Regions from separate parts of the Vreelandella sp. DA03-1M genome, predicted to be linked through region 1. Evidence: predicted binding sites of a transcription regulator. Region 1 holds the regulator's gene; each other region holds the start of a gene.

Region 1 (9,709 bases):
CGATCTTGTAACGCGTGAACTTGACCAGCGGCTTGGCGTCACACTACCAGTGACGCAAAGTTTGCCGATCGCGGCCATTGCCGTTGGTGCGCCCATCGTCGGCGGCGCGCTATTTCTCGCCGATCAACTGTTTGGCGACGCCCTTGATCGCGCCACAACGCTTCATTATCGCGTGCGAGGCCCATGGACTTCGCCGCAGGTTACTTTAGAAGGCCCCCAATGACCGCATATAAAAGTGATGTAGATACCGCTGCAGCCATCCTGTTGACTCCCGGAGGGTTGGATTTAGACGCTCTGGAAACAGGGTTGGGCTACGCCATGGGCGCGGGTATTGACTACGCCGACCTTTATTTCCAGCGGACTTGGCAAGAGGGCTGGGTGCTGGAAGATAGCGAGGTAAAAGAGGCCAGTTATAATATCGATGGTGGTGTCGGCGTGCGTTCGCTGGCGGGTGAGAAGACTGGTTTTGCCTACTCCAACCAAATTACCGCCGATGCATTGATGGATACCGGCCGCACCGCGGCTGGCATTGTGCGCAGTGGTAAGCGCTTGCCTGGGCAACTGGTTAGTCCGGTGTCCGCCATGTCGCGCTATGCAGGGATTGATCCCTTGGCTGGCCTGAGTGCTGAAGAGAAAGTCGCCATGCTGAAACAGGCTGACCGTGTGGCGCGTGCTGCCGACCCCAGTATTAGTCAGGTAAGTGCCTCCTTATCGGGCACCTATGAAGTGGTGTTGGTGCGGGCTAGTGACGGCACGTTGGCGGCCGATATCCGCCCGCTGGTGCGCTTCAATGTCAGCGTGATTGCAGTTAAGAATGGGCGTCGCGAACGCGGCAGCGCCGGTGGCGGCGGTCGTTACTCCATGGCTAAACTGCGTGATGATCAAGTGGCGGAGCAGTACGCCAAAGAGGCGGTGCGTCAGGCGTTGGTTAACCTGGAAGCCATTGATGCACCCGCAGGGCAAATGCCTGTGGTGTTGGCATCCGGCTGGCCGGGAATCTTGCTGCATGAAGCGGTAGGGCACGGCCTTGAAGGTGATTTCAATCGTAAAGGCAGTTCCGCCTTTGCTGGCAAGATGGGCGAGCGTGTGGCCGCTAAAGGCGTCACCATTGTCGACGATGCGACGATATCGGATAGCCGTGGCTCAATGAGCGTGGATGACGAAGGGACGCCGGGTCAGTATACGCCGCTTATTGAAGACGGCATTTTAACAGGCTATATGCAGGATAAGCTCAATGCCCGATTAATGGGCATGGCGCCCACAGGAAACGCGCGGCGTGAATCTTTCGCCCACTTGCCGATGCCACGCATGACCAACACGGTCATGCTGGCTGGTCAGGATGAGCCTAGCGATATTATCAAAAGCGTTAAGCGCGGTATTTACGCGGTCAGCTTTGGCGGCGGCCAGGTGGATATTACCTCGGGTAAATTCGTGTTCTCCGCCAGCGAAGCCTACCTGATTGAAGACGGCAAGGTGACCGCGCCTGTTAAAGGGGCCACTTTAATCGGCAATGGTCCGGAAGCCATGCAGCGCGTTTCCATGATTGGCCACGACATGGCGTTGGACACCGGGATTGGTGTGTGTGGTAAAGAGGGGCAGGGCGTGCCGGTCGGTGTCGGCCAGCCCACCCTGAAATTGGATGAGCTGACCGTTGGCGGCACGCAGTCTTAAAAAGCTTTTTTCAAGAACTGCTTTTAAAGCGCCTGTTTTAAAGCGCTAAGGTTTCGCGAAGGTGTTTGAAGAGCTTACGCGAGCTGGTCGGTGGTTTGCCCTGCTCGCGTTCGCGCTGGGCGTTGCGAATTAATTGACGCAGCGTTTGGCGGTCCGCATCGGGATGCTCCGCCATGAACAGGTCAACAGCATCATCGCCTTCGTCAATTAAGCGTTCACGCCATTTTTCGAGACGGTGAAACGCGTGGTCGCGCTGTTCCTGCTCTTGATCAATGGAATCGAACACGCCTTGGATGGCGGCGAGGTCCTCTTTACGGATAAGTTTGCCGACGTACTGCATATGGCGGCGGCGGCCTTCATGAGAACGAATGCGCGAGGTTTCCTCGATAGCGCGCAGCATATCGTCAGAAAGGGGAAAGCGGGCGCGCTCTGCCGGTCGCATGGCGATTAACGTTTCCCCAAGTGCCTGTAAGGCATGCATTTCGCGTTTGAGTTGCGACTTGCTTGGGCGTTCTTCCTGCTCTTCTACTTCAACGGGGTCGGGACGTTGCTTACGCATAGTGTGGCTCACAGATAAAATTCGTTGCGGCATTATACCAGCTGCGAGTACAACATTGATTCGCCGAAGACATTCTCTTGGAGACATTCGGTTGAGAAAGGAGGCCATATGGCACAGGCATTTGATGCATCCGCGCAGCAGTCGTTACTGACCGCGCGGGCCGAAGAGGCGCTAGCGCTGGCAAAGCGCTTGGGCGCGGATGCTGCCGAAGTAGGCGCAAGCGTCGATCAGGGAATAGGTGTGAGCGTACGCCAGGGCGAAGTTGAAACGGTTGAGTTATCCCGAGATCAGGGCATCGCCGTGACGCTTTACGTAGGCCAGCGTAAAGGTAGTGCCTCATCAACGGATGCTAGCAGCGCCTCGATCCAGGCTGCGGTAGAAAAAGCGCTGGCGATTGCCCGCTATACCGGAGAAGATCCGGCCGCCGGGTTGGCCGATGCATCGTTGATGGCCACCGAGTTACCCGATCTGGAAGTGCATTACCCCTGGGCACTCACAACCGATGAGGCGATCGAGCTAGCGCTTGCTTGCGAGCAGGCGGGGCGTGATGTTGACGGTATCTCGCAGTCAGATGGCGCATCACTTTCGAGTGGCGAAGGCGTGCGCGTTTATGCCAATAGCCACGGCTTTTTAGGTACCCAAAAGGGCAGTAGTCACTCTCTTTCATGCATGCTGATTGCCCAGGATGCGAGCGGTATGCAGCGCGACTATGACTACACTTCTGCACGCGATCCCAAGGCACTGCGCGACCCCGCCGAGGTGGGCCGTGAGGCCGCCGAGCGTACGCTGCGCAGGCTCGGCGCAAAACGTCCGCCCACGGGCACCTTTCCAGTGCTATTTGACCCGTCGCTGTCCAGTGGATTGATTGGTCATTTACTGAGTGGTTTAGCAGGTGGTGCTTTATATCGCCAAGCCTCTTTTCTGTGTGATCGGCTTGGCACGCCGCTGTTTCCCGATTGGTTCAGCCTTGAAGAACGTCCAATGGAAATCGGTGCCACAGCGAGTTCGCCGTTTGATGGCGAGGGCGTGCAAACCCGTAATAATCGTTTTATCGATCAGGGCAGCATTGCCAGCTATATGCTCTCTTCCTACAGTGCTCGTCGGCTGGGTTTGCAAACCACGGGCAATGCTGGTGGGGCACGAAATGTGCGTTTAGTGGCACCACTGCAATCCCGTGACAGTCTATTAAAAGAGATGGGGCGGGGTATTTGGGTAACCGAGCTGATGGGGCAGGGCGTTAACGGCGTGACCGGTGATTACTCACGTGGCGCTGCAGGGTTTTGGGTAGAGGATGGAAAAGTACAGTACCCGATCGAGGAGTTTACGATCGCTGGGAACCTGGAGCGGATGTTTGCCGGGTTAGTGGGGATTGGCGATGACACCGATACCCGTGGCAGTGTTCACACGGGTAGTTGGTTAATTGATGCCATGACCGTAGCGGGAGATTAAAAGCTACTGATCTTCCTCAAAACGAGCATCGAACAGCGCTTGAATAGCATCAAGCGCCTGTTCGGCGTCATCGCCTTCAGCGTTGATGGTTAGCTCGGTACCGCAAGGGGCCGCGAGCATCAGCAGTGACATGATGTTGGCGGCGTCAGCGACCTGTTGCTGTTTTTGAACACGTATTGTCGCCGTGAACTGTTGGCCGCATTTTACCAGTTTGGTCGCCGCGCGTGCATGCAGGCCGCGTTGATTGGTAAGTGTGAGAATTCTTTCTGGCACCCTGGTTCCTTTTCGCCGAGTGGTGTCATTAATGGATAGAAGCGCTTAAGAAGTTGCTTGCTGCTCGTCGGTTTGGGATGTGCTGGCAGGCGGAGCAGCTAGCTGTTCATTTAATGTGTACTGCAAGCCTAACTCGCGATGACGTAATTGAATTTCGCCCATACTGTGTACTAATCGCTCTGCTAGCTGTTCGACCATATAGACCGAGCGGTGTTGCCCACCGGTGCAGCCAATCGCGATAGTCATGTAGCTACGCTGGCTATCTTGGTAAGCGGGCAGCCAGCGCTCAAGCCAAGCCTGAATATCGTTAGTCATGGCGTCTACGATGGGATAACCGCTTAAGAAGGCCACTATGTTCGCATCGCGGCCTGTGAATTGGCGTAGCGTTGGATCCCAATATGGGTTTGGCAGGCAGCGCACGTCGAAAACCAAATCAGCATCCAGCGGTACACCGCGCTTATAACCAAACGATTCAAGCGTCAGCGTGAGCTTATCGCGTCTCTGATGGGCGACCTGGTCAGTAATGCGACGACGTAAATCGTGAACCGATAGACGCGAGGTATCGATCAATAAATCAGCCAGATCACGAATATCGTGTAGCGTCTCTTCTTCTTTATTGATGGCTTCTTCAAGTGTCATTTCGCTGTCGCGCGTGAGCGGGTGGCGACGACGAGTGGCGGAGTAACGCTCAAGCAATATGCGGGCGTCCGTGGTCAGATAGATCACTTGAAAATCAATTTTACGTTGCCGCAGCTCCTCTAGCATAGAGGGCAGTCGCTCTAGCGCGCCAGGCAAGTTACGGGCGTCAATGCTGACCGCTAAATGGGCACGGTCGCCTTTGTCGCGTAGTTCGTCCACCAACGAACCCAGCAGCATGGCAGGAAGGTTATCAATCGCATAATAGCCAAGATCTTCAAGCGCTTGTAAGGCGATAGATTTACCTGACCCAGAGCGGCCGCTAATGATCACAAGTTGCATAGGGTCTCTCTTTGCTTTGATCAAGCTGCGTTAAGGGTGGCGAGCGCAAAACAACCTGCCGTTGAGTACCGCTTGGCAGGTTTAGGCTTTCAGGAGGTTGTTTGCTCACGAATTTTAGCGGTAAGCAACTCAAGTAGTTCGCGCTGGCTGCCTGCTTTACGCAGTTTCTGACGCGTATCCGCATCGTTCATGATGGTCGCTACCTGGCCGAGCAGAGAGAGATGTGTGTCATCAGCCTCTTCTGGAACTAGCAATACAAATACCAGATCCACCGGGTCGCCGTCGATAGCATCAAAATCAATCGCTTCTGCGAGTTTTAAAAAACCAGCAATCGGGGCCGAGCAGTGAGGACTACGCGCATGGGGAATAGCCACGCCGTTACCAATCCCGGTACTGCCTAAGCGCTCACGGCCAATTAAACGGCTAAACACTTCTTGGCTGTCCAGACTGGGGATATTTTGGGCAATAAAGGTGCTGAAAAATTCCAGCACCCTTTTTTTGCTGCCCCCGGGTACGTCAAAGAGAACACGTTCCGGGGGGAGTATGGTTTCCAACGTCATTGAATTAACGCACGCCTGCGCCTTGGGCGCGAGCTTGTGCTTTTTCCTTATGTTTAACGAGTTGCCGATCAATTTTGTCCGCTAATGCGTCAATAGCGGCGTACATATCACTGTCTAGGGCTTCCGCATGTAAATCAGCACCTGCTGCGTGCAGCGTACAGGCGGCCTGCTGGCGCTCTTTCTCCACAGATAAGGTGACTTGCACCGTGGTTATGTTGTCGTAATGGCGCTCTACACGTTCAAGCTTTTCGTTGACATAGTCACGCAAGGCGTCAGTCAGTTCTACGTGATGACCAGTGATATTAACTTGCATTGACGTACTCCTTATCCATCGGACTGTACTTCGATTGTAACCCTTTTTGCCGCGTTGCAAAGCCCTTGTCGAGAGTTTCCCTAAAACGTTGATTTGTGCTAGCGCAAACGACGTCGCTCGCTAGAGGAGGGAATGCCCATGGCTTCACGGTATTTAGCCACCGTTCGACGCGCTACTTGAATTCCCCACTCTCCTAATAGCGTGACTAAGCGGCTATCAGAAAGCGGCTTGCCTGGCGGCTCCTCTTGAACCAATTTCTTAAGCCGAGCGCGAATAGCGGTGCTTGAATGGCTGTCACCATCCTGGCTGCTGACTTGGCTTGAGAAAAAGTATTTGAGTTCAAATACGCCGCGAGGCGTATGAATAAATTTCTGAGTGGTTACCCGGGAAATAGTCGATTCGTGCATTTCCACGGCCTCGGCGATATCGGCCAATATGAGCGGCTTCATGGCTTCTTCGCCGTGTTCTAAAAAGCCAATTTGCCGGGTGATAATCTCGCGTCCAACGCGCAGTAGCGTATCGTTGCGGCTAGAGAGGCTCTTGATCAGCCAGCGTGCTTCCTGCAGGTGTTCTTTTAAAAACTGATTGTCCTGACTTTTATCCGCACGCTTTATTAAGCTTGCGTAGTCGGGCTGAATGCGCAGCCTTGGCAATGCCTCAGGATTGAGCTCTAAGTGCCAGCCTTCGTGGTCATGGCGTACGACCAGGTCGGGCGTTACATAACTATCATCGGTATCGCCATAGGCGCTGCCCGGGCGTGGATCAAGGCTACGAATGAGGAGAATGACATCAGCCAGCTGGTCATCATCGAGTCCCAGGCGGCGTTTTAGTAAGCGCATGTCATCTTTGCCGAGCGCTTCCAGAAACTGCCGTACTAAGCGGCGGGCAGGAACCAGCAACGGCGTATCATCGGGAAGAATGGCCAGCTGCAGCATCAGGCACTCCCGCAGGTCGCGGGCGAATATCCCTGTTGGCTCAAATTGCTGAAGTTTAAGCAGAATAGTTTCCACTTCGCGCTGGCTAAGCCCATCGACACCTTGGGCGCGAAGCCCTTCACGGATATCGTTGAGCGGCTGAGTTAAATAGCCATTAGCATCTAACGCGTCGATAAGACTTTCTGCGACAAGTTGCTCTCGCGCGCCAAAATCAGTCATGGCAAGCTGCCACAGCAAGTGCCCATGAAGACTCTGGCCAGCCGCTTGGCGCTCAAAATCAGGTCCTTCGCTGCTGGTGCCACCGTGACTGCCCATATCTTGGTAGGTATCAGACCAGTCACTATCTACCGAGAGCTCGGTGGGAATGCTCTCTGACCACTCTTCCTCTTTGGGCTCGCTGACAGCCTGTTCGCCAAATTCATCCTCTTGGTCCAGCATGGGGTTGGCATCTAGGGCCTGCTGAATTTCTTGACGTAAGTCCAGCGTTGATAGCTGTAGCAGGGCAATGGCCTGCTGCAGCTGAGGTGTCATGGTCAGCTGTGTGCCCATGCGCAGTTGAAGAGAAGCTTTCATGACCATCTGAGAACCACTCGTTAATCAGAATGCTCCACCCTAGTGCGAGTAGGTCTCAGGTGCAAGTGCAATAAGCATGCCATTGGTAGTAAAGTTGTTGTAGAGCGCTAATTAGAAGTGAAAAATAAGCTAGAGGCGGAAATCAGCGCCTAAATAAACCTCCCTCACTTTCTGGTTAGTGAGTATCGAGGCTGGAGAGCCGCTGGCGATGATTTGACCATCGCCCACGATGTAGGCGATATCACAAATATCCAGGGTTTCGCGAACGTTGTGGTCGGTAATCAGTACGCCGATGTGGCGCTGTTTTAATGCCCGAATAATGGTTTTGATCTCGCCCACCGAAATGGGGTCTACGCCAGCAAAGGGCTCGTCCAGCAGAATGAATGCGGGTTCTGTCGCCAGTGAGCGAGCAATCTCCACACGCCTGCGTTCACCGCCTGAAAGGCTCATGCCCAGGTTGTCGCGAATATGGGTAATGTGAAAATCTTCAAGTAGCGCTTCCAGGCGCTGCTCGCGGTCGCGACGGCTGAGCTCTTTGCGCGTTTCGAGTATCGCCATAATATTATCGGCAACCGATAATTTACGAAAAATAGACGCTTCTTGCGGAAGGTAGCCGATACCCGCCGCAGCGCGTTCATGCATTGGGGCGCGGGTTAGATCTACATCGTCGATACCCACTTTGCCAGCATCGGATTTCACCAGCCCCACAATCATATAAAAAGAGGTGGTTTTGCCTGCACCGTTGGGGCCGAGCAAGCCCACAACGCTGCCTTGGGAGATCTCTAAATTGATGTCTTTAACGACTCGGCGTCGCTTATAGCTTTTGGCCAAGTGGTGGGCATATAGGGTTTTGATTGGCGCAGTGTCTGTAGTTGCCAAGGCTTGGCTCCCTATTGTTCGGGCTGAAGCGTCATACGTATGCGCTGGGTTTCGCTGCCGTCAACGTCAGAGCGGGCCTGAATCACTTCACGGTCAATGAAATATTCAAGGCGACCGCCGGTGAAGGTGTCTTCTTGTTGCGTTAATTCGGCTTGGTCGATCAGCTCAACGCGGCGTTCAGCGACATGATAAATAATGCGCCTTGCCCAACCTTCTGTAGGGCCTTCTTGCCCTTCAGCTTGATGACGTAAGTAAGCGCGCTCACCGGTGGAGGTCGCGCGGGAGAGCTCGCCTGCCTCGTTGCGTTCGATCTCTACTCGCTCGCCACGTAATTGCATTCCGCCTTGGCGAATATCGACATTGCCTGTATAGACAGCGGTTCCCGCTCGCTGGTCAAGGTCTAAACGGTCGGCTTCAACTTCTACCGGGGCCTGGCTGTTTTGGGCCAGTGCCGAGAGTGGTACCGCAAGGGCAAAAAGGGCGGTATATAGCAGTGATTTCATGGCAAATCCTGTTAGCGTTGCGTGGCCGGAGGGTGCGTGCCACGCACATTATCAGTTAAGCGCACTTGGCTTTCGTTAAGCCAGACGTCCATGCGCGACGCGTTCATTTGCTGGGGCGGCTGTTGTAGCACTACCGGTGTTTCACTCCACGCATGCTGTTTTAGCCCGTCATAGTGCAATAATTCAGTGTCTAACTGCCAACCTTCATCCGGTGCGATCAGGCGAGCCGCGCCTGACATCAGCAAGGCCTGAGTGGACGTGTTAAGCGTGCCTACATCAGCGCTAGCTAGCCACTGGCGGTTTTCGCTATCGTATAAAATAGCTTCGGGCTCTTCCGTCCAGGTTTCACTACGCTGCGGCGTATGGATCAGGCGTGGGGTTTTAAGCGCCTGTAATACGCTGCCATTTTCACCGAAAAGGGTGATCTCAGCGTTTTCCAGTACGTGGCCTGGCTCCTGGGCCTGCGCTTCAGGGTCAATGGCCGTGTCTTGAGGCCCCCGTGGGTCAAGCCACACCAGTAGAGCCCCCAGGGCTACGACCAGCCCGGCTAACCAAATGCGTACTTTTACCTGCTTCACCATTAGGTGCGACCGTGAAGATAGGTGTCTAGCACCGCGCCCCAGTGCCCTTGAGATTCAAGCACTGTGTCACAGATTTCACGTACGGCGCCGTGGCCACCTAGACGTTCCGTGGTCCAGTCGGCGTGGGTATGCATGTAATCTGGCGCATTAGGGACGGTAATGCCGACACCGCAACGCTTAATAGCGGCCAAGTCAGGCAGGTCGTCACCACAGTAGGCCACCTGCTCTAACTCTATATCGAGACGCTGGCAAAGCCCGCGCAGGGTGGCAAGCTTGTCTTCACAGCCTTGATGGACCAGGTCGATGCCCAGTGATGCGGCGCGCTGGCTCACCATGGGAGAGTCGCGGCCCGTCACCAGCGCTACATGTATACCCACTCGCTTGAGAAGCTTCAGCCCATGACCATCCTGAGTATGAAATGCTTTGATTTCGATA
Region 2 (9,709 bases), 1.7 Mb from region 1:
GACAATATATGCTACCGCCAAAACGATCGTAACAATCAGTATCGTCTTCTCAAGCTTACTCATAGATACACGTAACAGTGATTATACGCCCTTCAACATAACACTATTTTCATCCGCTGCAATTCTGGCGGCCGCCGCTTTCAGGTCCGCTCTCTGACTCTGTGCCATCTCGACAAGCTGGCTGGTCGGAGGCAGGTCTTCGAGCGTCACATCAAGCTCGCCGGTCACCCCAACGGCATCGGAGGGGGACACCCCGAGCACTTCGGTAAGGTCAATTTTTGATTGCTCGAGCTTTTGTTCCGCCGAGGCTTTTTGATTCCGGGCCCTGGCAAGCCCAATGACTGCGGTATTGAGATCAATCCGGGTTTGTTTACCCTGTTTTACGGACATTTCAACCAGGTCTTTGGTGCGTTGCATAAGTTCAACGGCACGGGTTGCGGTTTCCAACTCTTTCTGAGCCAGCAGTATCCGGAAATAGGCGGCCCGCACCCGCGCCTTGGTGGCTACCTTCAGGTATTCAAGCTCCTGTTGCCGGGACGTGAGATTACTCCGGGCACGCGACTGCCCAAGGTCGCCGCGATTACCCATCCAGATCTCCTGAGTAACCCTCACCCCATATTCCAGGGACTCGTCGGCCTGATCCGGGGCCTGACGGGCCCCCAACTCAAACTCTGGATTGCTCGGCGCCCAGCGGCTGGCATGATCAAGCTGTCCCTGCTGTATCGAGACCGCGGCCCGCCTCAAAGCCAATACCGGGCTATTCTCGAAAGCCATCACCATGGCCTGGTTCAGGGAAACAGCCTGGCTGGCTTTGGCCTGCTGATATTCTTTCAGCGACACACTCTCTTTTGCCTGGGCCGACACCATAGGAGAGACGGCCAAGGCTCCCGGAACTATCATCGCGCACAACAACAATCGTTTGTTCATTCAGTATCATCCTGGCTGTTTGACTGAGGTCAGTGAGTCAGCATTTTTGCGTGGGAATCTGGAACGACCTTACAGACAAACCTTTAATACAGTTTGAAATTCAGGCACCGGATAAGAAATGAGCTTTGGCGGCAGGGGGGGCAGAGGTAAGGGCGAGGATGTCGAGTCACCGGGCGTCAAGGCAGGCGCACGATGGTGGGTTCTTGCATGATAAATAAAAACCGGCCCGTCATTTGGGCCGGCTTTTTATTCTGGATCTGAATTGCTTGTGATCACTTGGCCGATCAGAAACTCCTGCTCCAACCCAGCCAGAACTTCGGATCATCCGAGTTGACAGAGCCAAGCGCGTCGGTTGACTCAATGTCCGCGTACTCCACGTTAACACTGAAAGAACCGAAGTTTCCCGCATCCTTTGTAACGTTGGCGGCGACGTGTGAATAACTTGCCTCGCCGACAGAAGCCTTGCCGTCATCAGCGAAGTCGTAATAGCCAAGCGTCACACCGGCACTGTAGCTGTCCTCCAGAGGCACCCCAACAGAGGCGTAGTAATAGGCATCCCCCTGCACGAACACCCCATCACCACTGGTGTCGCTGTTGATCGTGTAGGCCAGGCCGATGGCCGCAATGCCATAACTGATCTCGCCGTACAGTTCGCCGAAGTCGATGGAGTCCGGCGCGTCAGGATACGCATAATAAATGTACCCAACGTCATAACCCAGTTCTTCCACAGAGCCGGAGAATCCGGCATAAAGATCAAGCTCATAGCTGGTGCCGTCACCAAAATCGACATTGGAACCCCAACCACCGGCGTAGAAGCCCGACGCATGCTCATAATCCAACCCTCCCTGGACAGCCGCAGCCCCGTCTGTCTGGGTGACGCCCCGGAACAGATAGTTGCTGCTGGCGCTCACATTTGAGCTGACGTCAGCGCTAACAATGGCGGGCGCAGCCTGAAGTGCTGCAAGCAAAGTGATACTGATAAATCCGGATTTGGTGAAAAACTGCTTCTTCATAATGGATACCTTCGGTTGGGTTTCATTGCTCCAAATATGATTTAGCAAAAGTCTTGCCACATCTTATTTATTCTTGTTTATCATTATTATAGAGACAAATCGGCACATTCTGAGCTTGCCCCCGAAAAACGACCCAACACCTAGCGCCCCAGAACCTGTCACCGGCCCGGACCAGCGCCCTGTTTTGATGCATTCTCTGTAACCATTCTCCTGAATCCGTGAAGCCGGCGCCGACACTTTCCCTATCACCGCCAGCGAGCACTTTTTGATCATTCGCCCCGTGCAAGTTGGCTTTCGCAAGCCCGTTATTGCCAAAACCCACCGTGCTGATCGGTGCTGACGGCCCGTTTTGTCATGCCTTTCCACCCGCCAGGCACGACATATCTGGCGATCGCGTGTCGCTTGGAACTGCTTGTGGATAGAGTGTCGCCGATTGACGGTCAGCATGGCGTTCCTCGTGGATAACGCAGTCGGCTCCGCAGCGTCTTGAGCACCGTCATGCGCCCGATATCCTGCCCGAAGTCGAGGATGATCTGCCGTGCCTTGTGAATCACGAGAGCCGCACGGTGCACCAGCTCTTGTAGCACGGTGCGCAGCCGGCGCCGCTTGGCCGGGTGGCGAACCGGGCTCAGCTCGCCGGTCATGCCCAGCTGTCCCATCAGGCGCAGGATGTTGTAGGCCAACTGGGCGAGATGCAGGATCAGATCGTTGGTGGCGAACTTGCCGGACGGCAAGCGCTCCAGGTCGAGATCGGTCTTGATCTCGCTGTGAAACTGCTCATGGGTGGCATGCGCCTGGTAGCGCTTGATCACCGCCTCCGGCGCCTCGTCCAGGCTGGTCCACCAGCCTTCCAACTCATAGTCCGGTTCGAGCAGCAACTGGCCATCGCGATCGGCGGTGCGCTCGACCAGGCGCATCACGCGTTGGACGACGTATTCGGTCTTGTTGTCGTCGTGGATCGAGACGGTCTGCGGCCACAGCGCCTGGCTGTCGAAGCCGCTGTCCTCGCGTAACAGGATCGGTTGCTTGGTCAAGCATTGGGCGCGAGGCAGTACCCGCTCCAGGAAGGCGTTGCTCTCCTTCATGGTGTGCTGCTTGCCAGGCCGCAGTTCCAGACCCAGGCACCACCCTTCGTTGCCCAGATAGGCGGCGATCGGGGTGTAGCCATCGACCTTCTGGTAGGTCCGCGAGACGCCTTCCTTCTTCGAGTTGCTGTTGTCCATGACGAAGGTGTCGATGTCCAGGCAGACGTGCGTCGTCTCGGCGGTGATCGGTGCTTCGATCAGTGACAGCAGGGTCGTGGACCAGGTGGCGGTGCGCGCCTGCAGGTCGTTGGCGGCAAGTTTCTCCAGCCGCTGTCGCAGCGTCGCCGCGCTCGGCACCTTCTGCAGGGTCAGCAGTTGTTGGAAGGGCTTGTCGCGGCGGAAGTTCTCGACAGCGTCATAGTCGCTCATGCCCAGACACAGCAGGCCCAGGTAGCTCTTGATCACGTCACTGGTGCGCATGCCCAGCGTGGTGGGGAAGCGGCTGTCGATGCTGTCGACGCCAGCGATCTCGAAGCATTGCCCGATGATGGACAGCCCGGCGTGGCTGGTGAGGGTGCGGCAACTGGCGCGGAACTTTATGTTGGGCATGGCACTGTCTGGGTGAATGGCGATAATGGCTATATTGCCATGCAGGTCAGTGGGTTAGAAGTGCTTCCTGGGGCCGGTCTCACGGATTCAGGTGTCGGTTAACTGATGACGAATCAAATTCCACTGACTGCTGGCATCGCGGGCATACTTGAGAAATTTTTGGCCTTCCTGGGTGAGCACCACGGTACGGTTGTCGCGGTTAAACAGCGCCACACCCAGCTCGTCTTCTAAATGACGAATGTTGCGCGACAAGGCAGAAATGCTCACATAGCACTCGTCGCTGGCGCGACCGAAATGCAGGGTTTCTGCCAAGGCGAGAAATTGTTTTAAAATTTTAAAATTCATACCTGTCATGATAATGGAGCTTTGCAAAAAAAGGGACATGTTGTTGCAAATATATCAATTTAAGAAATAGTCGTTTTTCGTTAGATTGGCGCTACTCACATGGCGCTGGGCCCGCACTTGGCGGCTATGTCACTCTTTTTCGTATCGGTGTGTGACATCGATATCGTGCTTATCAATCATTAGGATGTTAACGATGGCTAACTACTTCAATACGCTGCCGCTACGCGAGCAACTGGCTCAACTCGCCAAATGCCGTTTTATGTACAGTTCTGAATTTGCCGATGGCGTGGACGCGCTTAAAGGCAAAAAAATGGTCGTGATCGGCTGCGGCGCGCAAGGCCTTAACCAAGGCTTGAACCTGCGCGACAGCGGCTTGGACGTCTCTTACGCCCTGCGCCCCGAAGCCATCGAACAGAGGCGCCAGTCCTGGAAGAACGCCACTGAAAACGGCTTTACTGTCGGTACCTACGAAGAGCTGATCCCCACGGCAGATGTGGTGTTGAACCTGACGCCCGATAAGCAGCACACCGCAGTTGTGACGGCGGTAATGCCGCTGATGAAAGAGGGCGCTTGCCTGTCTTACTCTCACGGTTTCAACATCGTCGAAGAAGGCATGAAGATTCGCGACGACCTCACCGTCATCATGGTGGCGCCGAAGTGCCCAGGATCTGAAGTGCGCGCTGAATACGTGCGTGGTTTCGGGGTTCCCACCTTGATCGCTGTTCACGAAGCCAATGATCCTAAAGGCGAAGGGCTTGCCCTGGCAAAAGCCTACGCAGTGGGCACTGGCGGCCACAAAGCCGGTGTGTTGATGTCCTCTTTCATCGCGGAAGTTAAATCCGACCTGATGGGCGAGCAAACGATCCTCTGCGGCATGCTACAAACTGGTTCTATCCTTTGCTTCGACAAAATGATCGAAGAAGGTATCGAGCCTGGCTACGCCTCTAAGCTGATTCAGTACGGCTGGGAAAACATCACGGAAGCACTGAAATACGGCGGCGTGACCAACATGCTGGATCGTCTTTCTAACCCCGCGAAGATCAAAGCCTATGATCTTGCAGAAGAGCTGAAAGAGATCATGCGTCCGCTTTACAACAAGCACCAGGATGACATCATGAACGGCAACTTCTCTGCTGGCATGATGGAAGACTGGGCGAACGATGATGCGAAACTTCACGCATGGCGCGCAGACACCGCTGAAACAGCATTCGAAAAAACACCAGCGGGTGACATTAAGATCTCTGAGCAAGAGTACTTCGACCACGGCATCCTGATGGTGGCGATGGTAAAAGCGGGGGTTGAGCTTGCGTTCGAAACCATGACCGCGGCTGGCATTATCGCCGAGTCTGCTTACTACGAGTCTCTGCACGAAACGCCACTGATCGCCAACACTATCGCGCGTAAGAAGCTTTATGAAATGAACGCGACGATCTCAGATACCGCGGAATACGGCTGCTACCTCTACAACCACGCATGTGTACCACTCCTGGCTGACTTCATGAAAGTCATTAAGTCGGATGTGATCGGTAAAGGCCTGGATGTAGATGATAACGGCGTTGATAACGCGCGTTTGATCGAAGTCAACGATGCCCTGCGCGCGCACCCGGTTGAAGCCGTTGGCGCAGTGCTGCGAGGCCACATGGCGGACATGAAGAAGATCGTTTAACCGGTTGAATAAAGAATAGCGGGTTAATGCAATTAAAAAGCCGGGGATATCGCCACGATAGTCTCGGCTTTTTTTGTCTCTTTTTTTATTCAAGCCTGATTTTTTAACACCGTCACCGTAAGGAATAGTTCGATGGAGCCTTCAAACCGCTTAGCCAATATTCAGCTAAACAAAGCGACGATCAGTTTTGATGATCGCTTCACCCTAAGCGAGATCGATTGGACCATCGAACCCCACCAGCATTGGGTCATCACCGGCACCAATGGCGCAGGCAAATCCGCCCTGGCGGCGGCGCTTGCGGGCGTTGGCAAACTCGAAGCGGGCAGTGTTCAAGGGCTTCCCCACAACGTCGGTTTGGTCTCCTTCGAAGCGCAAGCCGAACTCATTGCCAAAGAATTAAAAAAAGACGATGCCGATATCATGGACGTCATTTCACTCGGCACACCCGTCAATGAAATGATTTTCGAACACTGCCGGGATACTGAACTTGCAAGCGTACTGGTCGAAAAGTTCGGACTGACGAGGCTTCTCGACCGCGCCTTTCGTAAGCTCTCCACGGGCGAAACCCGCAAAGTCATGCTGATTCGCGCGCTGGCGAATAAGCCGGACTTACTGATTCTAGACGAGCCGTTTGATGGCTTAGACGTCGATACGCTCGCCATGCTGCAGGCCCATCTTGCCTCCATCATCGACACTGTACCCATGGTGCTGGTGCTGAACCGCTTTGATGAAATGCCTGACTTCATCACCCATGTGGCCTACCTGGACAAAGAGCGTGGGGAGAAGGACCGCTCCGAGCAAGAGCGTTCGGAAAAAAAGAGCAGAGATACAAAGCGCGGAGAAACGGGACGTTTAGCGTTCACGGTAGACCGCCAGGACGATGCTGCCTTCAATGAGCTGTATCAATTGCTGCATTTGAAAACCACCGACCTCCGCGTGCCCGAGGCCGACCCCGCCAACCAACTACCCGAGCTCGACCCCAGCCAGCCGTTAGTGAAACTCAAGCAAGCGACGATTAAATACGGCGATACCGTGATCGTCGATAAGCTCGATTGGACGATCGAGCCGGGCCAGCACTGGCAACTGAGTGGCCCTAACGGAAGTGGTAAAACCTGCGTCTTGTCCTTGATCACGGGGGACCATCCTCAGTGCTACACCAACGATATTTTTGTGTTTGGCTTCCAGCGCGGTAACGGCGAAAGCATCTGGCAGATCAAGCAGTTTATCGGCTATGTCTCCACCGCCCTGCAGTGGGAATATCGCGTCAGCACCAGCTGCAAAAACGTGATTATTTCAGGCTTCTACGACAGCATCGGCGTGTACACCAAATCCACCGATAACCAGAAGAAAATAGCCGACCAATGGCTCGAACTACTTGGCATGAAAGACCGCGCCGACCAGCCCTTTAACAAACTCTCCTACGGCGATCAGCGTTTGCTGCTCATCGCCCGCGCCATGGTAAAACATCCGCCGCTGTTGATCTTAGACGAGCCGTGCCTCGGCCTGGACGACATGAACCGCCAGCTGGTTCTCGCCCTTATTGAGAAAATTTGTGAAGGCAAAGAGACCACGGTGCTGTACGTTAATCACCACACCGAAGACAGGATCAAGGAAATCGATAACCACCTGACGCTCGAGAAATACCACTAGCGCAGAGTGTTTTGAGTGCTAGTCCACCATCTTGGAGCTGAGCTTGCTGGGAAGCAGGTTGACCAGATCATAGGCGAGAGGAATAAAGTTAGCGGTCAAGTTAATCCCTGGCGAGGCGGCAAAGGGCAAAGAAGGTCAACAGAAGTAAGTCGACCCGCTTGACAATGTCGGCCACTTGGAAGGCGGTAAGCCGCTACCTGAAAGCGATAAAAGCGTCGTTTTCAGGTGGCGGAAGAAGAGAAAAATATATCGGATTTGCGTGATATTTTCGACGCTTGAACTCAATCTCACCGATGGGGTTAAAAAGTAAGTCGCGAGAATTGAGCGTCGTGATTTTTAGTCGTTAAGCGTCCTTATTTTGCCTGGATTGAGCAAGTTATGTGGATCGTTGGCCGCCTTGCTATCTAGTATGGATTGATCCAACGTTCCGCCGTGCTTTCCATCTTCCAGAGTATAGGTGTGGCTATTGTTAACCTTGATTCCTATCTTCCGGTGAATCTCGATGAGGTCTAACAAACGTTGATCGCTTGTGTATTTGACCAACGGAAGTCCGGTGATAAGTACTTGGCTATGTGCGTTACGAATAAATTCAAGATGAATAAATACCTCTTTGCCTGCCTGGATTTCAACTTCTTTAAGTTGTTCTAATGCACATGCGCTATCGTAATTGGTTTGTAAGTTGGTAAAGCTCTTATCGTGCTTGAGCGCTTGTAGTGTCGAGTGGTTCCAGCAATGCTCCATCAAAGTAAGCCCTGACGCATTGGCCTCGTCAAAGCTTTGGTGCCATACGTTAGTACCCCCATGGATCGTGCTTAGCGCTATGAAAGGTACCTGACAGTTGGGGGCAATCAAGGCAATGACATAAAAGCGCTTAGGCGCTAGCTGGGCGGGTAGCTCTTTAAAATAAGAAGCTGCGACACCGTCATAAAGTGAAATCTCGCGCTTTTCAATACCCGCTGAGTCCAATAACGCGCGGCAAAAGGTATAGGCGTTTTCAAGCGAGGCGAATTCCATGAGGTATTCGCTCCAGCTCCTTGCCGGGGCCAGGGCGAGCTGTAAATCGATGATAATACCGTTGGTGCCATAAGTATGATGGTAGGTTAAAAGCTCATCGCCGCTAACGTCTATTATACGGGGATGCTTTTCGATCGTTAACACCCGAGCTCTTTGAACGGTGCCGGAGGTAGCAACGGGGCCGTAATTGACCGACCCTATCCCCCCAAACCCCCCCGCAAAAAGCCCTCCTATGCTTGCTGCTTTGTAGGTGGAAGGCATGCAACGGAGCTCCCAACCATTTTGGCGAGTAACGCCTTCAAGTTCGGCGATTCTCATTCCGGCCTGTACCTGGATTACTCCATCGCTAATCCATTGGCATGCTTTTAAAGCGATCATATCGATAACGACACCACCACAAAGCGGAACTGCTTGGCCGTAATTACCTGTTCCGCCACCGCGAACGGTTAAGGGGATACTTAGATCAACGCAGGCGCTGATCAGCGCTTCTAGTTCGGCTTCATCTTTAGGACGAGCAATGATGTCCGCTTTTTTGTCGGCTAATAATGTTGTTAAAAGAGGGCTAAACCAGTAAAAATCCTTTGAAAGACGCTTAATATGAATTTTAGAAGTTACCCACTCGATGTCAGGCAGGCGTGATTGCAGCGTGTCGATGGAGAGCATTCGTTCATACCTTTAAAAAAGAAGATTTTTATGCTTCGCTTTCGTGCCAATGGCCGATGGCAAGCTTTGAAAGTACTGACATGGTGGTGAACAAAAAGACGCCAGTAAGCGATATCAGTACAAGGGCTGCAAACATGCGCGGAATATTGAGCTGATACCCTGACTGCAGAATCTGGTAGGCAAGCCCCGTATTGGCCCCCCCGGTGCCCGCAACGAACTCAGCAACTACGGCTCCAATCAACGCCAAGCCACTTGCTATGCGCAGGGCAGCAAAAAAGTAGGGAAGGGCAGAAGGAACGCGAAGTCGCCAGAGTGTTTGCCAGCGGCTTGCGCGGCGCAGTCTAAAATAGGCCAGTAAGTTGGGAGATACACTACGAAGGCCCAGTGTCGTATTTGAAATAATAGGAAATAACGCCACTAAAGAGGAGCAAACAACGAGTGCCAAGGTGGTGTTTTGAATCCAAATGATAATCAGAGGTGCGATGGCCACTACGGGCGTAACTTGTAAAAGCACTGCATAAGGAAAAAACGCCCTTTCGATTATGCGGCTTTGCACAAACATAAAGGCAATTAAAACGCCTACGATGATCGCGAGTAAGAACGATATTAGCGTGATTTTTAGCGTATTCATCAAGGATGAACCAAGAAGCTGCCAGTCCTCTACTAATGTTTTTGATACGGATAAAGGGGAGGGGAAGAGGTATTCAGGAACTTCGCTCACTACCACTATCGTTTGCCACAATAACAACAATAAAATTGCGATAACGGAGGGAACGCATATGTTTCTGAACTTTTCG
Region 3 (9,709 bases), 1.6 Mb from region 1:
CGCGGAGTGTGAGGATAGTTTGCCTGCCACCTTAGGTGATTAATTTGCGCTGTAGCTCAGGCAGCTCAGAAAGATGTGGGAGTTCGAGTCTCCCCATCCGCAATAAATATGATAAGTGCCTTTGGTATTGCTGCGCGTAATCGCAAGGCCATCAATGTGGTTGCGATTACGCTACTCAAGAATGGCTGCTTGGCTATTCAAATTCACACAAAAAAGCCATCGCGTTGGATGGCCTCTGTTACTGAAATCAGGAACGCGCTAACGCGTTAATCTTCTTTCGGCGGTGTTTCCATGGCGCGTTTGTCGTCGGGTACCCGTACGATGTGGCCGACTTCGAGCTTGCTGTGGCGTTGGTGGCGGCCGCCGCTGGTGTCGATGATGGCGACAACTTCGCCAATGCTGACAGCGTCATCTTCGCGGTACGCTTCTACTTTGATACGTACCATCACGCCTTGGAAACGTGCTGAAATAATATCGCCTGGGTCGGGCGCCCTGTGGTCGGGGTCGTTTTTAAAGTATTCCGCTACGCTGGCGCTGCCGGGTTCGTCCCATTCAATATGCTGATGCATTGTGGTCTTCCTTGTCGTGTTGGATGTTGCTTCAGTGTAGTGCGTTCAACCGCTTACTTCCTCAGTGCTGGCGGTACTTTCTAAACCGCTTGGGCTTGCTGCCTCTGCTCGCGCTTCATTGGCTTGTTTTTCATTCTGCTCTTCAATCTGTTCTTCAGTTTGCGTTTCAGCTTGTTTTTCAATTCCCGCTACGCTGTTTGTTTGCCCAACGTATTGAAACAGGAAGTTGAGCGCGGCGGGTAGGCTGGCGCGCCAAACCTGCCATGTGTGGCCGCCGGGGTAAAGGTCGAGCCTTACGGCGTTGGGTTGAATGCGCTCCATGGCTTGACGGAGTAAGCGGGCGTGAAATTCTGCGTCGTAAACGTCGCTCCGCCCGGCGCTGATATACAGTGGTACGAGGGGAAGGTCGCCTTCTTCATCGGTGCCGCGGGGGGTGACACGCAGGCGGTATTCTTCTAAATGGGCGGTGTAGTTGAGGGTTTCCCAAAGCTCGCGGTCAAATTGCCCCTGGTCATTTATAAAGGCTGGGTGGCGCCAGGCGGAGGAGTTGCGCGGTGGTAGGGGGGCGTAGCTTGCGGGGCTAAGCGCCGCGACGGCGGCAAATAAATCGGGCCGTTCTAGGGCGAAGTTAAGCGCACCGTAGCCACCGGCGGAAAGCCCCGCGACGCCACGTAGGTGGCGTTCTTGCCCCACGTGATAGGTAGCTTCCACGTGGGGCATTAGGTCATTAAAAAACGCGCTACGGGCGGGTTCGTTATGGCCATCTACCCACCAGCTGCGGCTGCCGGGCATAATGAACACTGCCGAGGGGATATGCCCAGCGCGAATTAACCTGTCGGCTACCTGTTGAAGATTGCCGCGGGAAACCCAGTCGCGGTCGGTGCCAAAAGAGCCGTGCAGCATGTAAATGACGGGATAGGGCGTAGTCGACTGGGTGTCATAATTATCAGGTAAATAAACGCTATAGGGATAATCGTAACCGAGAGTGGGTGAGGAAAAATAATGATGCTCAACGTCGCTTGCCAAGCTGTGGCCGCTGAGTGTTAGCCACCCAATAAAAGTGGTGAGTAGGGTGCGAAACCGGTAGGAGAGGAAAGGTGGCTTTGGGATGAACACGTTTTCTCCAGAATTAAACTAGTTTAATAAAATCGGACAGCGCGGCGGCACTGGTTGTTCATCGTAGCTATGCAGACTCGTTATGCCGAGCAGTTACACAAAGTAGTTATGCAGGATAGCAGGTTAGGCGTATGTAGCGGCGGGAGGCCCAATGCGAAAAATTGAAGAGATCTATTGGTTGCGCGCTTACGGCTGTATAGCCGTTTTTTTGTTTCATTTATTAGATCACGTCAATCAACGCCTCGATAATGTCGCCACTGATTTAATGCGCCTGCCGCTGGTGCTGGGTACGCCAATATTTCTGTTTATATCGGTCTTTGTGTTTGCTGTTCGCTACGATAAATCCGTGCCGGAGGGGTTTCTTATTCAGCGCGTAAAGTATGTGATGGTGCCGTACTTTGTGTATGGCTTTATTTATTCCACCGCTGAATGGTTAAGCCAACAGGCGTCGGATGAGCCGGTGGGGTTCGTGGCTAATGCTATCGAGTATTACGTTTATGCGGGCTGGCATGGCTATTTTTTGATCATTGCGATGCAGTTTTACGTGGCTTATTGGCTGTTTACCCGCTGGCAGCTGTGGCGATTGAATCCGGTGCCATGGTTGTGGGGTGCCTGCGTTATCAGCATGGCGTATTGGGGGCTGGCTTATTGGTTTGATGTTGATTTGCCCGGCTACCTGCTGTGGATCGCCCCGCTGGGGTGGATCTATGTGTTTTTCCTGGCGCTGGTGCTAGTGCGCTACTACCCGCTAGCCCCAGAGGGCGTACTCGCTGAGCGGCCCACCTGGATGCAGCAATTGGCGCACCCGGCGTGGTTGGTGCTATTGGTGGCGCTAATTATAGCGGCGACGTTTGCGGATTGGCTGGCGTTTTCATCCAAAGAGGTGTGGGTGATTCCATTCTTCGTGCTGTTTACGCTTTGCGCCATGCGTTATTTGGCTGGGCGCCCGGCGCCGTTGTGGGTGCGCCACATCAATGCATATTCTTTTGGGATTTACTTGGCCCACCCCATGTTCTTTGTGCTTGCCGATCTGGTGGTTGAGCCTTTGTCGTTGCCGATTGGCGTGTATGCGCTGGTACTCATCGTCGTGGGTCTCGTCGGGTCGGTGGCCCTTAATAAATTGGCGAATACCACCACGCTGGGAGCGATGCTGTTTGGCAAGCGCTTGAAGGTTCGTTAATGGGAAAATGTTAGTGCATAAATCGAAAGGCACGGCTTACCGCTTCGATGTGTAAGCGAGACCCGGGTCGTTAGGCAGCATGGCGGATGGGTATTCATCGGCCTGGCTAAGCAAGCGGCCGCTGTACGTTTTTAGGCGAGTGGGGCAGTCATGCAAGCGCTGTAAAAAATCGTCAATCGCGCTGGCGTCATCCAGCTCAGGATCAAATCCACCTAAGCGCTCAAGCCAAGCCCGCCTGACGGCGATGTAGGGCGGTAACAGCAGCGTGCTTGCCAATAAGCGGCGCAGGATGCGTTTGGCTAATGATGGCTGAGCAAGGCCAACAATTAAGGCATCAAGGCTGTAGGTGTTCAATTGCGGGTAGAGTGAGCCCCAGAGGCTGGCAGGCAGTGGCTGTTTCTGCAGCGCAATAATTAACCACTCAGCTTGGCTGGCAAAGGCTGCTTTATTGAGGCGTGCGCCTAGTGGTAGCTTGGGGGTGATCAAGCAATGAGTGTGGTAACGCTGCTCAATCGAGCTGAGACGCGCATGGGCTTGCGTGCTCGTTACCAAAATGGGCAGCAAGTGGTCGGCTACGCCAGAATCACGTATGGATTTTAAGTGGCGTGGCAACATGTTACCCGTCACCATGGCATCAACGATAAAGCAAACCGATCCCATTTGCCGACTCCGATTGTGAGCAAATCTATCAAATTGTAATTTATTGTAGTAGCTGGCTTATTTGCGTAGCAAGTAAAAAAACTTGCGAGCCAAAAAAGAGGGCTCACTATTATTTATGCACTTTATTGGCGCATAAGGCATTATTTTTGCTCTGTATTGGTGCGTCATGCCTTTCTTAAACAGCTTCCGGACCTGTATTTAGCCGCTTTGCGTCATCAAGAGGCATCCTGATCCACTTTTTAACAGTTATAAAACAATTGGTTGCTGTTTTTCTATGCCATATTGGTGCAGAGTTGGCATGCTCTCTGCATTATATTTGCAAGCGGCTAGCGGGCCGTAGGCATAAGTCCTACGACGTGCTAAAACGATAGCCGGTTTGAAATGCTCGCTGAGCGATTTGTTCACTAATGTCAGGCAAACGTTGAGCGAACAAGAATGACAAACGTGCGGTTTAGCGCGTATTTTGTCGAACAACACATTTATCGGTAGCTTACAGTCGTTAGCTTTAAGCCACGCTCATACCGGAGGACTCTATGTCAGCCAAGACTCTCGCGCTAATTGAAGAACATGATGTTAAGTGGGTAGATCTGCGTTTCACCGACACACGCGGCAAAGAACAGCACGTTACTGTGCCTGCTCGCGATGTGAACGAAGAATTCTTTGAGAATGGCCAGATGTTTGATGGCTCTTCTATCGAAGGCTGGAAGGGCATCAACGAATCCGACATGATTCTGCGCCCGGAAGATGGCACTGGCTATCTCGACCCCTTCACCGAAGATGCGACGCTGGTGCTGCGCTGCGACATCATCGAGCCGGCCACTATGCAGGGCTACGATCGTGACCCGCGCTCCATCGCTAAGCGCGCTGAAGCTTATCTAGAGTCTACTGGCCTGGGCGACACCGCGTTTTTCGGTCCTGAGCCTGAATTCTTTATTTTTGACGAAGTACATTGGAAGTCTGACATTCAGGGCTCCATGTACAAAATCACCTCCGATGAAGGCGCCTGGGCGACCAATAGCCAAGTAGAAGGCGGCAACCTGGGTCACCGCCCGCGCGTTAAAGGCGGCTACTTCCCGGTTCCTCCGGTTGATAGCTTCCACGATATTCGTGGCGCGATGTGTAACACCCTGGAAGCGATTGGCCAGACTGTCGAGGTTCACCACCACGAAGTTGCCAACGCGGGTCAGAACGAAATCGGCGTTAAATTCAACACGCTGGTGAAGAAAGCTGACGAAGTTCAGGAAATGAAGTACGTGATCCACAATGTGGCGCACGCGTATGGCAAAACGGCGACCTTTATGCCGAAGCCGCTGGTAGGCGATAACGGTTCTGGTATGCACGTTCACCAGTCGTTCTGGAAAGGTGGTGAGAACCAGTTCGCCGGTGACGAGTACGCTGGCCTGTCTGAAATGGCGCTTTTCTACATCGGCGGCATCATCAAGCACGCTCGTGCATTGAACGCCTTCACTAACGCTTCGACTAACTCTTACAAGCGTCTGGTGCCAGGCTTTGAAGCGCCGGTAATGCTGGCCTACAGTGCCCGCAACCGTTCTGCTTCAATCCGTATTCCTTACACCGCTAGCCCGAAAGGCAAGCGCGTTGAGGCTCGCTTCCCTGATCCGACTGCCAACCCGTACCTGGCATTCTCTGCCATGTTGATGGCCGGTATCGACGGTATCAAGAACAAGATCCATCCTGGCGATGCTATGGATAAAAACCTGTACGACCTGCCGCCAGAAGAAGGCAAGTTAGTACCGACCGTAGCGCACAGCCTGGATCAAGCACTGGAAGCTCTCGACGCTGACCGTGCGTTCCTGACCGAAGGTGGCGTGTTCACCGACGAAATGATCGATGCTTACATCGAACTCAAGATGGAAGAAGTGGAGCGTATCCGTATGACGACGCACCCCATCGAGTTTGATATGTACTACAGCTGCTAATCAGCGCTTTTAGCACCTAGCTGCTACCATCACCCTAGCGGTGGTAACAGTTGATAAAGACGCAGTTGATAAAAACGCAGTTGATCAAAATAGTATCAAAACCCCGCTTCGGCGGGGTTTTGTCGTTATTGAGGTTGTGACAAGTGTGAGGAGCGGTATGGGCAAGCTAACCACGTGCGCGATCAGCTTCTTGATGGCTGCTGCACTGAGCATTGAGGCGACCATCATTTCAGGTGCCGCTTTCGGGCAGACGGTTTTCAGGGTCATTGATGAGCACGGTAACGTTACGTTTACCGATAACCCTGGCCGCGGCGGTGAGGCGTTGGAATTGGCACCGTTGCCAAGCCTACCACCTGGGTTAAGCGCGGCTACGGCCAGTGTGGCAACGCCCGCTACTGAGCGCCCACGTGGCAAGCCAGGGCAGCCTTTTATGCCTTATGACCACTTTTCGATTGCGCTGCCCCAGCAAGGCGCACGGCTGCCGGAGCGAAGCACCGCGGTGGAAGTGGCCATTGCGCCTCCGCTGCGCGATGACCACCAAGTGCGGCTGATAGTGAATGGAGAGATTAGCCAGACCGCGCTGCACAGTGATGTTTTCTGGTTAACAGGGCTTCCTGCGGGGCAGCACGAGCTTCAAGCAGAGCTATTGGATAGTAGCCAACGTTTACAGCATCGCACGCCCGCAGTGACGATTACGGTTCCTTAGACCGGGTGGTTAAAATCTCGAATGCACTAAATTGGTGCGGTTGTGGAGGCATTTGGCGCGGTGATTGCGCTAAAACGATCCATCTTCTTTTATTGCTATGCCCGCAAGCCGTGCAACTAGGCATAAATGCATAATTGGCGCGCTTTTTGCAGTTCCCTCATTGATTATCCACCTGTAGGTCTGCAACGGCGATGGAAGACGTAATTTCTCAGGACACCACCATGCATCAGCGTTTGCTTGAACATCTCACCACGGCGGTACTGCTGCTGGACGGCGAGCTGCGTGTGCGCTGGATGAACCCTGCCGCTGAAGCCTTACTAGCGGTTAGCTTAAGCCGCGTTCACGGCATCAGCCTAGATACGCTTCTGGGCGGTGTTGACAGCATCGATGAGGTATTGGCTAAAGCGCGGGATGCGTTTCATCCTTACACCCAGCGAGAAGCGCGTATTACGCCGCTGAACAGTGAGCCGCTGACGGTCGACTACACTGTAACGCCGCTATCGGACGACGAGTTACTGTTAGAAGTGGAGCCGCGGGATCGGTTAATGCAGATCTCGCGTGAAGAGGCGCTGACCACTCGCCAAGAAACCATCAAGATATTGGCCCGTGGGCTTGCTCACGAAGTGAAAAACCCGCTCGGCGGGATTCGTGGTGCTGCACAGCTGTTAGAACGGGATTTAGACGATCCGGCGCTGCGCGAATATACCCATATCATTGTGGAAGAGGTGGATCGGCTGCGCGACTTGGTCGACTCCATGCTGGGCCCTAACCGTGTGCTTAAGCATGAGCCGGTCAATATTCACCGGGTGTTGGAGCGTGTACGCGCGCTGTTAATTGCCGAGCATCCCAGCGTTGTTATTAGCCGCGATTATGACCCCAGTTTGCCCGACCTTTCCGGCGATGAATCTCAAATGATTCAAGCGGTACTCAACGTTGCACGCAACGCCGTGCAAGCCATGAGCGATGCTCAAACCCCTGAACCTACCTTAATATTGCGCACCCGCGCCCGGCGACAGTTTACCCTCGGGGCGGAACGCCACCGCTTAGTCAGTGAAGTCTCGGTGATTGATAACGGCCCAGGCATTCCCGATACGCTGCAGGAAACGCTGTTCTACCCGATGGTGTCAGGGCGCGCAGAAGGCAGTGGCCTTGGGTTATCGATCGCCCAGTCGATTTTGCACCAACATCAAGGATTGATCGAATGCGACTCACGACCCGGACATACCGAATTTCGTTTACTGATTCCATTGGTAATAATTTTACCGGAGAAGCGTCATGACTGAGGCTACACGTACAGATGTTGCGCGGGTGGTGATTGTCGATGACGACCGCGCTATCCGCTGGGTGCTGGAGCGCGCCCTGGCGCAGCCCGATCTCGACGTTGAATGTATTGAGCGTGCAGATACTGCCCTTGCACGTTTACTGGAAAGCCCTCCCGACGTGCTGGTCACCGACATTCGTATGCCAGGCATCGACGGCCTGGACTTAATGGCGAGAGTACGCGAGGCGCATCCCGATCTACCGGTGATCGTGATGACCGCCCATTCCGACCTAGACAGCGCCGTCGCTTCCTATCAGGGCGGGGCGTTTGAATACCTGCCTAAACCGTTTGACGTTGATGAAGCCCTGGCGCTGGTGCGCCGCGCGGTGGCCCACGCCCGCGAACGCCAACGACCGGTCGTCGTGCCGGAAGGCTTAAACGCTGAGATTATTGGTGAAGCGCCCGCAATGCAGGAGGTGTTTCGCGCCATTGGCCGCCTTTCTCACTCGCATATCACGGTGTTAATCAACGGGGAGTCGGGGACGGGGAAAGAGCGCGTTGCCCAGGCGCTGCATCAGCATAGCCCGCGTGCCGGTAAACCCTTTATCGCGTTGAACATGGCGGCGATTCCTCGCGACTTGATCGAATCGGAGCTGTTTGGCCATGAGAAGGGCGCTTTTACCGGGGCGGCACAGCAGCGCCAAGGGCGGTTTGAGCAGGCCAACGGCGGCACACTGTTTTTAGACGAAATAGGCGATATGCCATCGGAAACCCAAACGCGCCTGCTGCGCGTGCTGGCGGATGGTGAGTTCTATCGCGTCGGGGGGCATACGCCGGTCAAAGTGGACGTGCGTATCATCGCCGCTACGCACCAAAATCTAGAAGTGTTGGTGGATGACGGCCGCTTCCGGGAGGATTTGTTCCACCGCCTGAACGTGATTCGTATCCACCTGCCGAAACTGGCTGAAAGGCGCGAAGATATACCACGTTTAACCCGACATTTTCTGGCCGAAGCGGCGAAAGAGCTGACTACCGATATCAAGGTGCTGACCAGTGAAGCGGAAGCCCACCTAACACGCTTGCCGTGGCCCGGTAACGTGCGGCAGTTGGAAAATATCTGCCGGTGGCTGACGGTGATGGCGTCGGGGCGTGAAATCCTTGTTGAAGATTTGCCGCCGGAACTGCGCTCGCCAAGCGCTTCCGAAAGTAGCGCCCATGGCGATTGGCGTACGGCGTTTCGCGACTGGGCGGATCATGCCTTGGCCGAAGGCCATACCCATCTTTTGGAAGAGGCGGTGCCCGATTTTGAGCGGATTCTGATTGAAACCGCTTTAAAGCATACCGGTGGACGCAAAGGTGAAGCCGCTGAACTGCTTGGCTGGGGGCGTAATACACTGACCCGCAAATTAAAAACGCTGCTGCCAGCACTGGCTGACGAGTAAAGGCTAAGCAGTCGTTACTGCTCAAGGCGTTTAATCTCAGCCAATATCGCCTCAGCCTCTTCGGTAAGGGTGGCATTGGCGCGCATATCGCCGTTACGAGACGCTTCCATCGCGGCTTGCAGTTTACGCTCATAATTTTGCTGCAGTTTCTTTTTGGGGTCGCGCTTAAACATGCCAAACATAAGCAATTTCCTCACTATCTGGTTTTTGTGTACACCATTTGTATAGGTTTTGGTTGCTTGTGTCGAATGTTTGTTTTGGTCAGCGGTTATGCGTCGTTCTGAGAGTCCGCGCTGCATTGACATAGAAAGCGCTCAAAATCGACCAAAATGGTGTCGAGGCTGGCGTGTAAGCGGTGATCATCGTCCACCATTCTCAGCGACAGCCGCTGCAGGCGAGCACGTTCAATCACCGGTTCAGGGGCAACGATATCATCGCGCCAGCCGTGAACAATGTGCGTGTGGCGTGCCTGGATGGTGGGCGACGTTTCAGGGTAGGCGGCTATGCCTAACGCGGGGGCTAACAAAAAACAGCCTAATACGGGCTGCTGAGCGCTGACGGCCGCGCTTAGCCACCCGCCCAGGCTTGAACCTGCTAGTACACAGTGGGCAGGGTCATCACCGCGCTCGGCTATCACCTGTAAAAGATGCTGAAGACGTTGCTGGGGCTCTGCCATGCCTCGATAGTCCATCACCACGGGCTCACAATCATCTAGTTTTTCAGCAACGCCTTTTAGTGCCTGGATTTTAAGTGCCCCTGGGCCGCTCTCTAGGCCGTGGGATAAGTAAACAGTCATCATCACGTTTAGCTCGCTGAGCGTTGGATAGCTTCTCCA

The links. The regulator sigma-54, encoded in region 1, starts transcription at its own class of promoters, with help from an activator protein. The targets are predictions, from matches to a motif close to TGGCACNNNNNTTGCTNT.
Region 2: a site for sigma-54 is predicted at 1,982-1,999, ahead of ACXUPB_RS16390 (TorF family putative porin). Genes of this name have one in related genera too.
Region 3: a site for sigma-54 is predicted at 3,820-3,837, ahead of glnA (glutamate--ammonia ligase). Genes of this name have one in related genera too.

The regions. Positions count from the first base shown of each region.
Region 1 is NZ_CM146798.1:1,819,238-1,828,946, forward strand. It holds gene ACXUPB_RS08350 (YhdP family phospholipid transporter) at 1-223, shown strand, start outside; gene tldD (metalloprotease TldD) at 220-1,671, shown strand; gene yjgA (ribosome biogenesis factor YjgA) at 1,709-2,230, opposite strand; gene pmbA (metalloprotease PmbA) at 2,339-3,679, shown strand; gene ACXUPB_RS08370 (HPr family phosphocarrier protein) at 3,683-3,952, opposite strand; gene rapZ (RNase adapter RapZ) at 3,998-4,930, opposite strand; gene ACXUPB_RS08380 (PTS sugar transporter subunit IIA) at 5,020-5,490, opposite strand; gene hpf (ribosome hibernation-promoting factor, HPF/YfiA family) at 5,495-5,803, opposite strand; gene ACXUPB_RS08390 (RNA polymerase factor sigma-54) at 5,902-7,317, opposite strand; gene lptB (LPS export ABC transporter ATP-binding protein) at 7,441-8,190, opposite strand; gene lptA (lipopolysaccharide transport periplasmic protein LptA) at 8,202-8,693, opposite strand; gene lptC (LPS export ABC transporter periplasmic protein LptC) at 8,705-9,274, opposite strand; gene ACXUPB_RS08410 (KdsC family phosphatase) at 9,274-9,709, opposite strand, start outside.
Region 2 is NZ_CM146798.1:3,503,950-3,513,658, reverse strand. It holds gene ACXUPB_RS16395 (TolC family protein) at 82-927, opposite strand; gene ACXUPB_RS16390 (TorF family putative porin) at 1,212-1,940, opposite strand; gene ACXUPB_RS16385 (transposase) at 2,381-3,574, opposite strand; partial or broken gene ACXUPB_RS16380 (LysR family transcriptional regulator) at 3,668-3,919, opposite strand; gene ilvC (ketol-acid reductoisomerase) at 4,113-5,585, shown strand; gene ACXUPB_RS16370 (ATP-binding cassette domain-containing protein) at 5,718-7,235, shown strand; partial or broken gene ACXUPB_RS16365 (NCS1 family nucleobase:cation symporter-1) at 7,263-7,407, opposite strand; gene ACXUPB_RS16360 (FAD-binding oxidoreductase) at 7,572-8,912, opposite strand; gene ACXUPB_RS16355 (ABC transporter permease) at 8,941-9,709, opposite strand, start outside.
Region 3 is NZ_CM146798.1:191,866-201,574, forward strand. It holds gene ACXUPB_RS00900 (hypothetical protein) at 267-569, opposite strand; gene ACXUPB_RS00905 (alpha/beta hydrolase) at 615-1,685, opposite strand; gene ACXUPB_RS00910 (acyltransferase family protein) at 1,837-2,865, shown strand; gene ACXUPB_RS00915 (hypothetical protein) at 2,902-3,525, opposite strand; gene glnA (glutamate--ammonia ligase) at 4,059-5,465, shown strand; gene ACXUPB_RS00925 (DUF4124 domain-containing protein) at 5,623-6,171, shown strand; gene glnL (nitrogen regulation protein NR(II)) at 6,393-7,454, shown strand; gene ntrC (nitrogen regulation protein NR(I)) at 7,447-8,874, shown strand; gene ACXUPB_RS00940 (DUF6435 family protein) at 8,889-9,056, opposite strand; gene ACXUPB_RS00945 (YqiA/YcfP family alpha/beta fold hydrolase) at 9,143-9,673, opposite strand; gene ACXUPB_RS00950 (entericidin A/B family lipoprotein) at 9,679-9,709, opposite strand, start outside.